DNA from 2 places in the Trichococcus sp. genome. Region 1 is predicted to be linked to the other one. Evidence: predicted binding sites of a transcription regulator. Region 1 holds the regulator's gene; the other holds the start of a gene.

What was found. Region 1 encodes LexA, which represses DNA repair genes until DNA is damaged. Its sites were predicted from a motif close to CNAACANNTGTTNG; they were not measured.
Region 2: ruvA (Holliday junction branch migration protein RuvA) is a predicted target of LexA. The motif match lies at 2,409-2,422, and genes of this name have one in related genera.

The regions. Positions count from the first base shown of each region.
Region 1 is NZ_JBSQPW010000036.1:7,964-15,915, reverse strand. It holds gene ACTCCX_RS10340 (lipopolysaccharide assembly protein LapA domain-containing protein) at 57-467, shown strand; gene recJ (single-stranded-DNA-specific exonuclease RecJ) at 608-2,938, shown strand; gene ACTCCX_RS10330 (adenine phosphoribosyltransferase) at 2,955-3,467, shown strand; gene lexA (transcriptional repressor LexA) at 3,543-4,166, opposite strand; gene ACTCCX_RS10320 (YneF family protein) at 4,408-4,638, shown strand; gene ACTCCX_RS10315 (ABC transporter ATP-binding protein) at 4,725-6,479, shown strand; gene ACTCCX_RS10310 (ABC transporter ATP-binding protein) at 6,476-7,952, shown strand, end outside.
Region 2 is NZ_JBSQPW010000006.1:61,458-69,409, reverse strand. It holds gene mutL (DNA mismatch repair endonuclease MutL) at 1-1,135, shown strand, start outside; gene ACTCCX_RS02700 (DUF937 domain-containing protein) at 1,210-1,815, shown strand; gene msrB (peptide-methionine (R)-S-oxide reductase MsrB) at 1,923-2,348, shown strand; gene ruvA (Holliday junction branch migration protein RuvA) at 2,517-3,128, shown strand; gene ruvB (Holliday junction branch migration DNA helicase RuvB) at 3,134-4,147, shown strand; gene queA (tRNA preQ1(34) S-adenosylmethionine ribosyltransferase-isomerase QueA) at 4,164-5,192, shown strand; gene ACTCCX_RS02675 (YjzD family protein) at 5,266-5,445, opposite strand; gene dnaE (DNA polymerase III subunit alpha) at 5,589-7,952, shown strand, end outside.

The sequences.
Region 1 (7,952 bases):
CGGCAAAAAGATGATAATGAGAGTGTAAAAACATCAAAATGAGTGGGGCGATTATAGTGAAAAATCAATGGAGATTAGTAGCGGGTATTATTTTGATCATCATCATTGTGCTGTTTGCCGTTTTCAATGTCGATTCTGTGCCGGTCAATTTTGGATTTGCGGTTGTGGATGGACCTTTGATCATTGTCATCCTGGTTTCACTCCTGATGGGAGCGCTCATCACGCTACTGGTTGCGACAGGAAGTGCGACAAAGAAAAACAAAGAATTCAAACAGATGCGCGCTGAAATCGATGCAAAAGGGAAAGAAATCCAAAAAGCAGTTGACGAGACAAAAGCCGGTTACGAACAGCAACTTGCCGATCTGCGGGCGCAAATGACCCAAAAAGAAAGCAAAATCACTTCGCTTGAAGAAGAGTTGGTCAAAAGGTTTACGGCTGGCACTCCGGATCAGCCCAGTAAAGTTTGATAGCAACAGAGCTGGAAATCCCTTCGATGACCACTTCAAGTCACAAAGAAAAGACTAGAACGATTTCAGCTTCTAGTCTTTTTTGGATTATTGGGGACCACAGTGCGTTTATTTAGTCTATAAAGTAAGGAGTCGGTAATTTGTTATCGTCAAAAATGAATTGGAAAATACGCAAATCAGAAATTGAGGGCTCTGTCAGCATGGGAATCAGCCAGGCTTCAGGCTTATCGGAAAAATTCGTTACACTCTGCATGCAGAGAGGCTTGGGAACAAAAGAACAGATCACAGCTTTCATCGATGGGACCAAAATGGAATTCCACGATCCGTATCTGTTGCACGACATGGATAAAGCAGTCCAGCGCTTGACTGAAGCCATTGAAACGGGAGAAGAAATCGTCGTTTATGGGGATTATGACGCGGACGGCATCACAAGCACAAGCATTCTAGTGGAAACGATTGAAGTGTTGGGCGGCAATGTCGGCTATTATCTGCCGAATCGCTTTACGGATGGATATGGGCCAAATGCTGCCGCATTCAAAAAATTGATTGAAAACGGTGCGCAACTGATTTTGACGTGCGACAACGGGGTTTCCGGCCATGAGCCGATAGCGATGGCCAAAAAAATGGGGATTGACGTCATCGTTTCCGACCATCACGAATTGCCGGATGTCTTGCCGGATGCGTATGCCATAATCCACCCGAAACATCCTGCTGGCACGTATCCTTTCCCGGATCTATCCGGAGCTGGCGTCGCGCTGAAAATTGCGGCAGCTCTACTAGGGGAAATGCCATACGAATCCCTTGATCTGGCAGCAATCGGGACTGTTGCGGACCTTGTGAGTCTGACAGGCGAGAATCGATGGATCGTGAAACAGGGGCTGCAAGTCATGAAACAAACGCATCGGCTCGGCTTGGCTGCTTTGATGGAAGCCGCAGGGATAGATGCAGCCCATTTGGACGAAGAGAGCATCGGATTCATCATCGGGCCACGTTTGAACGCGGTCGGTCGATTGGAAGATGCGGGCCCAGGCGCTGAACTGATGCTGTCTTTCGATGAGGACAAAATTGCTGAACTCGTTGCCTACATACAGGAAAAGAATGTCGAGAGACAAGGGATTGTACAGTCCATCCATGAAGAGGCGAGTGCCCAACTGGCGAAAGCCGAAAGCATGCCGGATGTTGTTGTGTTGGGCAGCAAGAACTGGCACGAGGGCGTTCTTGGGATTGTGGCAAGCAAGCTGGTAGAGGAATTCGGGCGCCCTACAATCTTATTCCGCATCGACGAAAAAACCGGCATCGCGAAAGGTTCGGCCAGGAGCATTGAGGCTTTGGATATCTATGCTGCCTTGACCGATTCAAAGGATTTGCTGACGAAATTCGGAGGGCACAAAATGGCAGCCGGCATGAGTCTTTCCGCCACCGATTTGCCCGCTTTCGATGAAAAAATAAACGGCTACGCGGCTCGTTATCATGATGCAATCGTGTTAGGTGAATCCATTTATATAGACGCCATCCTGCCGCTTGCTGATGTCACTTTGCCGTTTTTGAAGGAATTGGAATTGCTTAAACCTTATGGTACTGATAATCCAAAGCCTATATTCGGCTTCCAGAATGTACCCTTGACGGACATCAGACAGATAGGTGCCGACAACAAGCATCTGAAATTCAAGCTCAAGGACAAGAACCTCTTTCTGGATGTGATCGGCTTCAACAAGGGGAGCATCAGCAATCACTTGAACGAAGCGGATGTCGTTTCCCTCATCGGCGAACTTTCGATTAATGTTTGGAGGGACAGCGCGAAACCCCAATTGCAGCTGAAGGATATCAAAAACAAGCATGTCCAGTTTTTCGACAAAAGGAGTTCAGTCATCCAGGAGTCCGTATTGGCCGTGGAAGATGCTTTGTATCTCTTTTCGACTTCCGGAATCATGAAAAAATTTTATGAGCGCATCCCAAACAGTTCAAACGCTGCCTTGCTCACCGACAGTACAGCGGACGCCATGCAGGATGTCAGCGCCAGCAACCTTGTGCTCTTCGAATGTCCGTTGAAGATGGACCTGTTGGCGAATCTACTGAAGAACAATCAATTCGAAAACGTGTATGTCGTTTCTCATGAATCGAATAGTGTTTACGCAGATGGGGTCCCTCCTAAAGACCAGTTTGCAAGATTTTATCAGTATATCCGTTCCCATAAGGATATCGATGTGAGAAACCGGTTAGATGCCTTGGCAGAATACTTAAAAATCAAAAAAAATATTGCCATTTTTATGATTCAAGTGTTTTTGGAGGCGGGATTTGTTACAATAGACAATGGTTTCATCAATGAGGTCAAGAATCCTGTCAAAAGGGCATTGGATGATACGCAAGTATTCAAAGATCGCCTGCAGAAAATGGAAGCTGAGAAACTATTCATCTACAGTCCGTTTTCGCAATTGACGAAATGGTTGAATGAACAGATGCTGGTACAATAATTAGGAGGAACATAAAATGGATTTGAAACAATATATTGCTGACGTAAAAGATTTTCCGGAGCAAGGCATCATATTCCGCGATATTTCGCCTTTGATGGCAAACGGCGAAGCCTACCGCTATGCAATCAAAGAAATCGTGAAATATGCCCAAGACCTCAATGTCGATAAAGTAGTCGGACCCGAAGCACGAGGCTTTATGGTTGGTTGCCCGGTCGCTGTAGAATTAGGCTGCGGCTTCGCAATGGCCCGCAAAAAAGGCAAGTTGCCACGAGAAACGGTTGAAGTTTCTTACGGATTGGAATACGGAAAAGCGACGCTGCAATTGCATCAAGATGCCATTCTGCCTGGCGACAAAGTGCTGGTTTGTGATGATTTGTTGGCTACCGGCGGTACTACAGCCGCGACCATTGAATTGGTTGAAAAATTAGGCGGAGAAGTCGTCGGTTTGGCATTCCTGATCGAGTTGTTGGATCTGAAGGGTCGAGACCTGATCCAAGGGTATGACATCTTCACGCTGATGGAATACTAAAAAAACAGCATAAGAATGGACACGCAAAAAGGCTGCCGATCGGCAGCCTTTTTGTGTCAGTCGGAGAACTGTTCTTTAAATGATGTGATTCCTGTACAAACCGACTACTTTCCCCAAAATGAGGACAGAATCCAGGATTATCGGCTCCATGCTTGCATTCTCTGGTTGCAGCCGATAATAGTTGTTCTCTTTATAGAATCGTTTGCAGGTCGCTTCATCGTCGTCCGTCATGGCTATGACGATATCGCCGTTTTCAGCCGTGGCTTGTTTTCTGATGATGACTGAATCGCCATCGAATATACCGGCATCAATCATGCTATCTCCGCGGATTTTCAGCATGAACAAAGAACCGGAATTGGATTTCAGATCCGGGGGAACAGGGAAATAATCAGTCGCCTCTTCCACGGCAAGTATGGGCGCACCGGCTGTGACGGTACCCAACAACGGCATTTTATCCGACATGATCCCCAACTTGTCCAGACCCGCTTGAGTCAGTTCAATCGCACGGGGTTTTGTTGGGTCGCGCTGAATAAAGCCATTTTTTTCAAGACGCGACAGATGGCCATGCACCGTGGATGTGGAGGATAATTTTACCGCATTTCCGATTTCTCTTACGGTCGGGGGATAGCCTTTTTCTTGGACTTCTTCATAAATGTATTGGAGCACTTCAATTTGGCGTGAATCTTTATTTTTAACCATGAGATCATCATCTCCGTAATCTTATATTTATACGTTTAGGATACCACTAATCATCCGAAATATCAAACAGATGTTCGTATATTCTCGGGATGAAGCAAGAATTTGCACAGATTTGTCCCAAAACCGGATATGGTTGAAGCGTTCTCGAAAAATTGCTAAATTTATCGGTGATTGCTATTTCTTTTTCTCATAATCTTTAGTACAATTAATGAATGAATGCTTTGGAAAGGGGGATGAATACGTGTCAACAACAGCATGGGTAATGATGGTCATTTTAGGAATAGTAGCAGGCGCGGTTGGCGGATTTTTCCTTGCAAGACGTTATATGGTAAAATATTTTGAAGAAAATCCACCGATCAATGAAGAAATGTTGCGTTCTATGATGATGCAGATGGGTCAAAAACCATCCGAGAGAAAAGTTAAACAAATCATGGCTTCTATGAAAGCACAATCAACAAAGAAAAAGAAGTAGATTAATGAAATAATATACAAAATGTGGATCTCTACGGTTCCACATTTTTATTTTGTCTTTATACAAGTAAGAAGGGGGTAATATACGTGAGTATTTTCAAAAAATTAAGTTGGTTTTTCCGCCAGGAATGGAAAGCCTATTTTGTTGGCGTCTTTTTCCTGATCATTGTCGCAATCCTGCAAGTCGTGTCGCCGCGCGTTGTTGGAATCATCATCGATGAAATTGCGTTGGGAACCTTAACCATGGCGTCTTTGTGGAAGTGGTCGGCGATCATCTTGATTGCGGGCGTCCTGCAGTACCTCTTCCGTTATATATGGCGGATGAAGATTTGGGGAACCTCGGCAGAATTGGAAAAAATACTTCGTTCACGATTGTTCAAGCATTTCACAGAAATGGATGCGGTCTTCTTCCAAAAGTACCGGACCGGTGATCTGATGGCGCATGCGACGAATGACTTGAATGCGATCCGCATGGTCGCTGGTGCAGGCATATTGACACTGGCGGATTCGATTTCTTCAGGCGGAATCACGCTCTTCACGATGTTTTTCTTGATCGACTGGCGTCTGACGCTTATCGCCATGATCCCGTTGCCGGCTTTGACGTTGGTGTCGAGAATCCTCGGACAAAAGATGCACAAACGTTTCCGTAAGGCGCAAGCGGCTTTCTCGAACCTGAATGACAAAACGCAAGAGAGCGTATCCGGCGTCAAAGTAATCAAAACTTTCGGCGAAGAAGAAGAGGACATCCATGATTTCGAAGCGATGACGAAGGATGTCGTCGCGAAAAATAAGGCTGTCTACAAGGTCGATGCTTTATTCGATCCTGCAATCCAACTTATCCTGGGACTTTCTTTTGCGTTGACGATCATCTTTGGTGGACGATTTGTAGTGGAAGGCAGCATCAGCATCGGTCAATTGGTCTCGTTCATCAGTTATATCGGAATGATGGCATGGCCGATGTTAGCGGTTGGCAGATTATTCAATGTGTTGGAACGGGGAAGTGCAAGTTACAGCAGGATCGATGAGCTTCTGAAGGAGAAATCGACGATCCAGGAGCAAAAGAATGCCGTCCGGACTCCGGTTACAGGCGATCTGGATTTTCAGGTATCTTCTTTCAGTTACCCGAACAGCGAAGAAATCAGCCTGCAGGATGTCGGCTTCCATTTGGAAAAGGGCCAGACGTTGGGTATCGTAGGCAGAACCGGAGCAGGAAAAAGTACGATTTTTCGTTTGTTGTTGCGTGAGTATGATCAATATGCAGGCAGCATCAATTACAACGGGATTGATATCCGTGACTATTCATTGGACGCGTTATTGAGCGGAATCGGCTACGTTCCCCAAGACAACTTCTTGTTCTCTTCAGACGTCAGGGAAAATATCCGTTTTGCCGACCCATCCATCAGCCAGCAAAAAGTTGAAGAGGCTGCGCGATTGACTGCCATTCATCAGGATATTCTGGGCTTTCCCGGTGGCTATGATACGTTGGTCGGGGAAAGGGGCGTTTCCTTATCTGGTGGCCAAAAACAGCGGATAGCGATTGCGCGGGCTTTGGTGACTGAACCGGAGCTGCTCATCCTGGATGATTCCTTATCCGCGGTGGATGCGAAGACAGAAGAAGCGATCTTGACGGGCCTTAAGGAAAAGCGAGCGAATCAGACAACAATCATCGCAGCCCATCGGATCAGCAGCGTAATGCATGCGAATGAGATTATTGTCCTGGATGAAGGGCGCATTGTCGAACGCGGAACCCATCATGAGTTGATGGAAGAGAATGGATGGTACCGCAGGATGTACGAAAAACAACAACTCGAAACCAAATTAGAAGGGAAGGATGAAGCATGAGTGGATCAGCATGGTCTAAGACAATCCCATTAAAAGAGCAACTTCGGGTAACGAAAAGAATTTTCCGATTTGCCCATCCTTTCCGCTATCAATTTTTGACCGCATTGCTTTTCAGTATCGCATTATCACTAGTGAATGTGGTGGCCCCGCGCATCATCCAAATTTATATGGATGATTATCTGGCTGCGGGCAATGTCACGACCAACATCAGCGTATTTTTCGCGATGGCCTATCTGGGCTCCATCTTGTTGAAGATGTTGGTTACGTATCTGCAACGTTACATATTCAGTATGGCCTCGGAACAAACCGTTGAGAATATCCGCAATGCCGTTTTCCGTAAGATCAACCAATTGGGGATGCGTTACTATGATACGACGCCAGCCGGTTCGATCGTTTCGCGGGTAACCAATGATACAGAAACCATCAAGGAATTCTGGAATGTGTTTTTGGCGTTGGCAGAAGGGATCTTCAGCATCGTCACTGTTTTCATCGCCATGTGGACTTTGGACAGGCAGATTTCCCTGCTTTTCATCGTTTTTGTGCCGATAATGGCCGGTCTGATTTGGTATTATCAAAAATACAGCACGCGCGTTTACCGAACGATGCGCGAAAGGCTGAGCCAACTGAACACGAAATTGAATGAATCGATTTCCGGTATGGCGATCATCCAACAGTTCCGGCAAGAAAAACGGCTGCGCTCGGAATTTGATGCGATCAACGACGACTACAGCAAAGGCCGGGTGGCGATGGTCCAGATGAACGCACTGATGCTGATGCCAGTCGTCAATCTGTTGCAGGCCATCGCGCTGGCGATTGTTCTTTGGTTGTTTGGTTATCAGACACTGAACGGTGTCGTGGAGCTGGGGGTCATCTATGCTTTCACGACCTACATCCAAAACTTTTTCCGTCCGATGGGGATGATGATGGATAACCTCAGCGCCCTTCAGGACGGCATCGTCTCCAGTTCGCGGGTATTGAGTGTGCTGGATAACGCCGAATTGGCACCGATCCAACCTGAAGATTCGAATTTGGAAATCAGCCAAGGTAGAATCGAGTTCAAAAATGTTTCCTTCTCTTATGACGGGAAGCAGGATGTGCTCAAAGACATCAGCTTCACAGCCAATCCAGGCGAGACAGTTGCCTTGGTCGGACACACGGGCAGCGGCAAAAGCTCCATCATCAATGTGCTGCTGCGTTTTTACGAGTTTGAGAAAGGCGATATTTTGATCGACGGGAAATCAATCAAGACTTATCCGATAGATGAAATCCGCTCGAAAATAGGCTTGGTACTGCAGGATTCCTTCCTTTTCTACGGCGATATCTCCCGCAATATTCGTTTGATGAACAAAGACTACACCGATCGGGACATCGAGGGTGCGGCAGCGTTTGTGCATGCTGATTCCTTCATCGAGTCGCTTCCGGGAGGCTATCATGCAAAGGTGATCGAACGTGGGGCCAGCTATTCTAGCGGAG
Region 2 (7,952 bases), on a different contig from region 1:
CCCTTCGAAAAAAGAAGTCAGGATCAGCAAAGAAAAAGAGCTCGGTGAATTGATCCAAAGCGCAGTTGCTGCTGTTTTGCGTACGGAAGAACGCATCCCGAGCGGCATCGAAAATCTGAAATTCAAACGCCCGAGTCCGATTGAATCGGTCCGGACCGAGCAACTGAGTGTCTCATTCCGGTCATCCGATCAAGAGCTTGTGCAAGAAACGGAAGCGGCATTGCCGGTGACAGGCGAAAATGAGGATTTTCGATCCTTGGAGACATCGCGGAGCAATGGGCCGTTACACAATGGAACCGCCGGACATATAGAGTCCTATACAAATTCTGCAAAAGTCCAACCTCCGGAACACTTTCCACTTCCGGGTGAAGGGGGAGGATCGTCCCCTGATTCATTCATCGGTCAGCCAAAACCGGACCGTAACGAAACGGCCGGGCCTGACCTTTCTGCCGAACCAAAAAATCCGGATGCTCATGAAGAACCGATCATGAAAACCGTCCAAAAGGTCGAGTCGGAAGCAGAAAAGGGACCGGCGAACAAGCGGCCATTCCCGGACTTGCATTTTTTCGGCCAGATGCACGGTACTTATCTTTTCGCGCAAAACGAAAACGGACTCTACATCATCGACCAGCACGCTGCCCAAGAACGCATCAAATATGAATATTATCGCGAGGAAATCGGTAAGGTTTCCGCTGACCTCCAAGGTTTGCTGATACCGATCATTTTGGATTATCCGGCGAATGAATTCCAGTTGATCCAGGAAAGCCGGGATGTGCTGGAAGAAATGGGGCTGTTCCTGGAACCGTTCGGACAGAACAGCTTCATCGTCGAAAAACATCCTGCTTGGTTCACGCCGGGAGCGGAGGAAGAAATTTTGAAGGAACTGGTTGAGATGTTTTTGACCGAAGGTGACGTCTCCATCAAAAAACTTCGGGAAGCCACTGCCATCATGATGAGCTGCAAACGATCGATCAAAGCGAATCATTTCCTCAGCGACATAGAAGCCCGCCAACTGTTGGCCGATCTAGCGGAAACGGACAACCCCTATAATTGTCCGCACGGTCGGCCGGTGCTGATCCAATTCTCCAATCAGGATATGGAGAAGATGTTCAAACGGATCCAGGACCCGCACTGAAGGCGTATCATTTTTTATTTCTGCTTATTTATTGTAAAATCAAGGTAGTTAAATAGCAGATAGGAGTGGAAGAAATGGTGCAAATCAATGATATTTCCGAAATGATGGGCGAACTGAACAAAGAAAGTTCGATTCAGGCGTTGGGCAGCAAAACGGGCGTTGATGCAAGCGTTTTGCCGAAATTGGCTGTCGTTGCAATTCCTTTGATTCTTAGGGCATTAAGCAAAAACGCTGAGTCAAAAGCAGGGAAAGATTCCTTATCAGATGCATTGGAAAAACACAAAGGCCAGACGAAAGATGTTTCCTCGATTGAAGACGTGGTCAAGAAAGTAGACACGGATGATGGGGATAAAATATTGGACCACGCTTTCGGGGACAAGGACAAGGTCGTGGATCAGATTGCTGCCCAAACCGGCATCAGCAAATCTGAAGTTGCCAAAGTTTTGGCTTCCATGGCGCCGATGATCCTGGGCATGTTGGCCGACAAGAAGGATGCAGATGGATTGGATGCCGACGGTGTCGCCAAACAGACCGACATCTTCTCCAAGCAGGCTGAAGAAACAGCCACGAGCAATTTCGATATCACTGATCTTTTCCCTAAGCAGTCTGGAACGGCGACGCCATCGGCTACAGGCGGATTGGGCGGCATTCTGGGTAGCATTTTGGGGAATCTATTCTGATGATATCCTGAAGAAGCGTAAACGAAGCAGAACAAGACTTTTTTGTTCTGCTTTTTTGCATTTTTTGATATACTGGAGCAATGAAAAGAAAGGGGTCTGATATCAGGATGGATAATAAAGAAGAAAAATTGAAGCGCTTGACGCCTTTACAATACGAAGTAACACAGAATGAAGCTACGGAAAGACCTTTTTCGGGCGAATATGATGATTTTTACGATAAGGGCATCTATGTGGATGTCGTGAGTGGTGAGCCGCTATTCAGTTCTGCCGATAAGTACGATGCAGGTTGTGGTTGGCCTTCTTTTGCCAGACCAATCGCCACGCTGAAAGAGTTGGAAGACCGCAAGTTGATGCGCAAACGCACAGAAGTCCGGAGCGCTCAAGCCGACTCCCACCTTGGGCATGTTTTTGAAGATGGCCCTGCCGAGTTGGGCGGACTGCGCTATTGCATCAATTCGGCAGCCTTGCGATTCGTTCCTTACGATCAATTGGACGCGGAAGGCTACTCTGAATACAAACAATTATTCGAATAGGCAGCAAGATAAGTCCCATGGCTATCAGTCCTGGGATTTTTTGTCGCTTGTGCTGAGCCCCAAACGATTGTTCCCGCATATGTGACTGAGCGGCTGTCATTTCCAATCTGTTTTATGTTATGATAGGAACCGAATGATAATCAGGAAATGAAGAGTAGGAGTCAGATGATGTACGAATACATAAAAGGTAAATTAGTCTACGTGGGACCGCTCTATGTGGTTCTGGAAAACGGTGGCATCGGCTACCAATTGCAGGTTGCGAATCCTTTCCGCTTTTCCGGAAGCCTGAACCAAGATATGACGTTTTACGTCTATCAGGCAGTCCGGGAGGATGCAATCACATTGTTCGGGTTCAAGGACTACACGGAAAAGCAGTTGTACCTGAAACTGATCAGCGTCTCCGGAATCGGACCGAAGAGTGGTTTGTCCATATTGGCGAGCGATGATCACCTGGGTCTGATCCAAGCAATCGAAACGGATAATGTGGGGTATTTGGTGAAATTCCCTGGTGTAGGCAAAAAGACAGCCTCACAGATCATCCTTGACCTGAAAGGTAAACTCGGGGAACTGCTGCCCGATACCTATTGGATGGAAGAGCATCCGGCCCATGAAGCCGCTGGTGCACAGCCCGCTGTACTGACGGAAGCGTTGGAGGCTTTGGCCGGGTTGGGTTATTCGGATCGTGAAGTGAAGAAAATACTGCCGCTGTTGGAAAAAGAAAACTATTCCAGTACAGAAGAAGTGCTTCGTACGGCGTTCAAGCTACTTTTAAAAGGGTGATATAGATGACAGCTGAAAACAGAATCGTTTCCGGAAATACGGAAGACCTGACAGAAGATTTGATCGAAAAAACATTGCGGCCGCAAATGTTGGCACAGTATATCGGCCAAGAAAAAGTCAAAAATGAATTGAAAGTTTACATCCAAGCTGCCAAAGCGCGCAGTGAAGCGCTGGATCACGTGTTGCTTTACGGGCCTCCCGGGTTGGGGAAAACGACATTAGCGATGGTCATCGCTAATGAACTGGATGTCCGGATCCACAGCACAAGCGGACCCGCAATCGAGAGGCCGGGCGATCTGATGGTATTGCTCAATGAACTGGAAGCGGGGGATGTGCTCTTCATCGATGAAATCCATCGCTTGCCGCGGATTGTGGAAGAAGTGTTGTACTCTGCCATGGAGGATTATTACGTGGATATCATCATCGGGCAAGGCCCCACAGCCCATCCGGTCCATTTTACGTTGCCTCCGTTCACACTGGTCGGTGCCACGACAAAAGCCGGCAGTCTGTCGGCGCCCTTGCGCGACCGCTTCGGGATCGTTTCGCGGATGGAGTATTACAGCCTTGAGGATCTTCGGCAAATCGTCCATCGCTCTTCGGATGTTTTGTCCACGAAAATAGATGAATCCGGAGCTGTCGAAATCGCCTTAAGATCCAGAGGAACCCCGCGAGTCGCCAACAGATTGCTCCGGCGTGTGCGCGATTTCGCCCAAGTCTATCGCGATGGCCTGATCACGAAGGAAATCGCCGACAAGGCCTTATCCATCTTGAGCGTGGACAATAAAGGGCTGGATGACTTGGACAGGCAGATATTGATGACGATGATCCGCTTTTATAATGGCGGCCCTGTCGGCCTTTCAACGATCGCCGCCAATATCGGCGAAGAAATGGAAACGATAGAAGATATGTATGAACCCTATCTGCTCCAACTGGGTTTCCTGCAGCGCACACCGCGGGGCAGGGTAGCCACCCCGATGGCATATGATCATCTGGGAATCAAGTATGATACAGAAAATTAAGTGAGGTATTTTATCAATGAGGACAAGTGATTTTGATTTTTATTTGCCGGAGGAACTGATTGCGCAGACACCGCTGCTGGATCGGTCATCATCCCGGCTTCTTGCCTTGGACTCCAAGACTGGAGAAATCAGGGACAAACATTTTACCGACATGGTGGAGGAACTTCAAGAGGGAGATGCGTTGGTGCTGAACAATACGCGGGTACTCCCTGCGCGACTCCACGGCGTCAAGCCGGATACCGGCGGGCATATCGAAGTTCTGCTTTTGAACAATATCCAAGGGGATGAATGGGAGACACTCGTCAAACCAGGCAAACGGGTCAAAGTCGGGACGGTCATCTCTTTCGGGGATGGACGTTTGACAGCGGAAGTGACGCAATCATTGGAGCACGGTGGCCGCATTTTGAATTTCAAATATGACGGCGTATTTTTGGAGATACTGGAATCGCTGGGCGAAATGCCTTTGCCGCCGTACATCAAGGAGACGCTGGATGATCAGGAGCGATATCAGACCGTTTACGCCAAAGAAGTCGGTTCGGCAGCTGCCCCGACCGCGGGGCTCCATTTCACGGCCAATCTGCTCGAGGAAGTAGCCAAGAGAGGGGTCAAAATCGTCTATCTGACATTGCACGTGGGCTTAGGGACTTTCCGTCCTGTATCGGTTGAAGATATCGCCAGTCACGAAATGCATTCGGAATTCTACCAGCTGACGGACGAGGCAGCGCAGGCGCTGAATCAAGTCCGTTCCAACGGCGGCAAAATAGTGGCAGTAGGCACGACTTCTGTGCGGACACTGGAAACAATCGGCACGAAATTTGATGGGGAAATCAAGGCGGACAGCGGCTGGACCAAAATCTTCATTTCGCCCGGCTATTCCTTCAAGGTTGTGCAAGGCATCATCACCAATTTCCATCTGCCGAAGTCGACTTTGGTCATGCTGGTCAGCGCTTTTGCCGGCAAGGACAATGTCCTGGCCGCTTATGAGCACGCAGTCAAAGAGAAGTACCGCTTCTTCAGCTTCGGGGATGCGATGTTCATCAAATAGAAAAAAACCTTCAGGAATCAAATTCCTGAAGGTTTTTTTCTATTTCTCCGCCGTCTGTAAAACGAACTGTCGGTTATTTATGGGAGGCCGTTTTCGGCATCAACGCAGAAACAAGCACTACGATCAGCGCAGTAAAGATACCCGTCATGGTTGCGATCATAAAGTCATAGCTGCCGCCGGATAAGGCGCTGCCCAGATAAACAGATACTTGCCCTAAGATAAATCCCCAAAAAATGATTGCAATATATTTCATGTCGTTTACACCTCTTCTCGAGATTCATTTTATCACTTTTTTTGGAGAAGACAAGCATTACTTGCCCGACAACTTTTTCGCTTCTTGGATTAGCGCGGGTGCGTTATAATGGTAATATTGATTAGAAAAAGGAGGTCTCAGACATGTCTTTTGTGCATTTGCAGGTCATCAGCGCCTATTCCCTTTTGCAGACGACTACCCGAATAGAGGATTTGGTTCGCAGCGCCAAGACAAAAGGCTATCAGGCCATCGCGCTGACGGACCAAAATGTTCTATATGGCCAAGTCGACTTCTTCAAGCTTTGCAAAAAATATGCTATCCAACCCGTTCTGGGGGTCCAACTGGATTTGCCCGGAATAATCAGAAAAGACCGCACCTTTCCCTTGGTCTTGTTGGCAAAGGATTTTGAGGGCTACAAAAAGTTGATGGCTTTGTCGACGGTCAGGAATCAGGATGCTGACGATAAGGAATTGCTTTCCCTTTTGGAGGAAGAGTCAAACCGGATCATCGCGATAACGCCGGGAGAAAAAGGCGAGATTGAAAGCTTTTTGAACGGAAATGATCAGGATAACGCCAAGGCAGCCAGTTTGGCCTGGGAAAAAATCTTCACTCGCGGCAATTTTTATTTAGGCGTTCAGCTCCACGAGAAGATGAAACCGATCATTCCGCAACTGAAGCATTTGTCGCAAGAGACAAGCATTCCGACTGTCGCTATGCATGACGTCAGATATCTGGAGCCGAGCGACAATTTCAGTTGCAGGGTCCTGAAGGCGATAGAGGCGAACGAGAAAGTGGACCTGCAATCGGAAGCGCTGGATGGCGCTTATTACTTGCCGTCCTGCGGAGAAGTCGAAAGGAAATTCCGGGAGGCTGATTTGGTGGAGTCGGCTGAAATGACCCAGAAAATTGCGGACGAAATCGAAATCGACTTGCCGCTGCATCAGTCGCTGTTGCCGCGCTATCCGCTGCCTGCCGGGACGACACCGCAGGCATACCTCAGGAGGCTCTGCGAGGAAGGATTGCGTCAGCGAATCAATACCGATACACCGGCAGCTGAATATGAAAAACGCTTGGCTTACGAATTGGAAGTCATCCATGAAATGGGCTTCGATGATTACTTTCTTATCGTTTGGGATGTGATGGCTTATGCCCGAAAAGCGAAAATCATGCCGGGAGCCGGCCGGGGATCTGCGGCTGGTTCGCTCGTATCCTATGTCCTGCGCATCACCCATGTCGATCCCATCAAGTATAATCTGTTGTTTGAGCGGTTTTTGAACAAGGAACGCTACAATATGCCGGATATCGATTTGGATTTCCCGGATAACCGCAGGGACGATATCCTGCACTATGTCCGGGATAAATACGGCTCAGATCACGTCGCCCAGATAGCTACATTTGGCACATTGGCTGCAAAAATGTCCTTGCGGGATACTGCACGAGTATTCGGACTGTCGGTTGCGGAGGCTCAAACATGGTCGAATGCGATCCCAAACCAATTGGGCATCAGTCTGGCGGAGGCAAGACAAAAATCAACAGAATTACAGAAGCTGATTAGCGCCACGGACGTCAATCGACTTCTCTATGAGACTGCCGAAAAGATTGAAGGCGTTCCACGGCATGTTTCCACTCACGCGGCAGGTGTCGTCATCAGCGACAGGCCATTGCGGGATATCGTGCCTTTACAGAAAAAAAATAGCGATCTGTATCTGACGCAGTACACGATGGGGAATATTGAAGAAATCGGCTTGCTCAAAATGGACTTCCTGGGTCTGAAAAATCTGACGATACTGAACGATGCGGTGCAATTGGCCAGCGATGCGTACAAAAAAAGCATCAACATTTGGGAAATCCCGATGGACGATGATCGCACACTCGCTATTTTCCGAAGAGCGGATACAAACGGGGTATTCCAGTTCGAATCCCCCGGCATAAAGAATGTGTTGCGCAAACTCGGTCCGGAATCGATCGAAGATGTCGCTGCCGTCAATGCGCTTTATCGACCGGGTCCGATGGAACAGATTGATCTTTTTGTTTCGCGGAAAAAAGGGTTGGCTGCAATCGATTATCTCCATCCCGATCTGAAATCAATCCTTGAGGTGACCTACGGGGTAATGGTCTATCAGGAACAGGTCATGCAAGTAGCCTCCCGGATGGCTGGGTTCAGCCTGGGGGAAGCGGACATCCTCAGAAGAGCGATAGGAAAAAAACAAAAGTCAGCCATCGATGAAGAAAGAAAACACTTTATTGAAGGATCATTGCAACAAGGCTATTCCGAGCAGACGGCCGAGCAAGTGTATGATTACATCGAGAGGTTCGCCAATTACGGTTTTAACCGTTCGCATTCGGTTGCCTATTCTTTCATAGCCTACCAACTTGCCTACATGAAGGCGCACTTCCCTGAAGCTTTTTTCGCCGCTTTGCTGAATTCCGTCAACCAACACTCGGACAAGATGAAGGAGTATTTCATCGAACTGAAAAGACGCAACATCACCATCTCCTATCCGGAC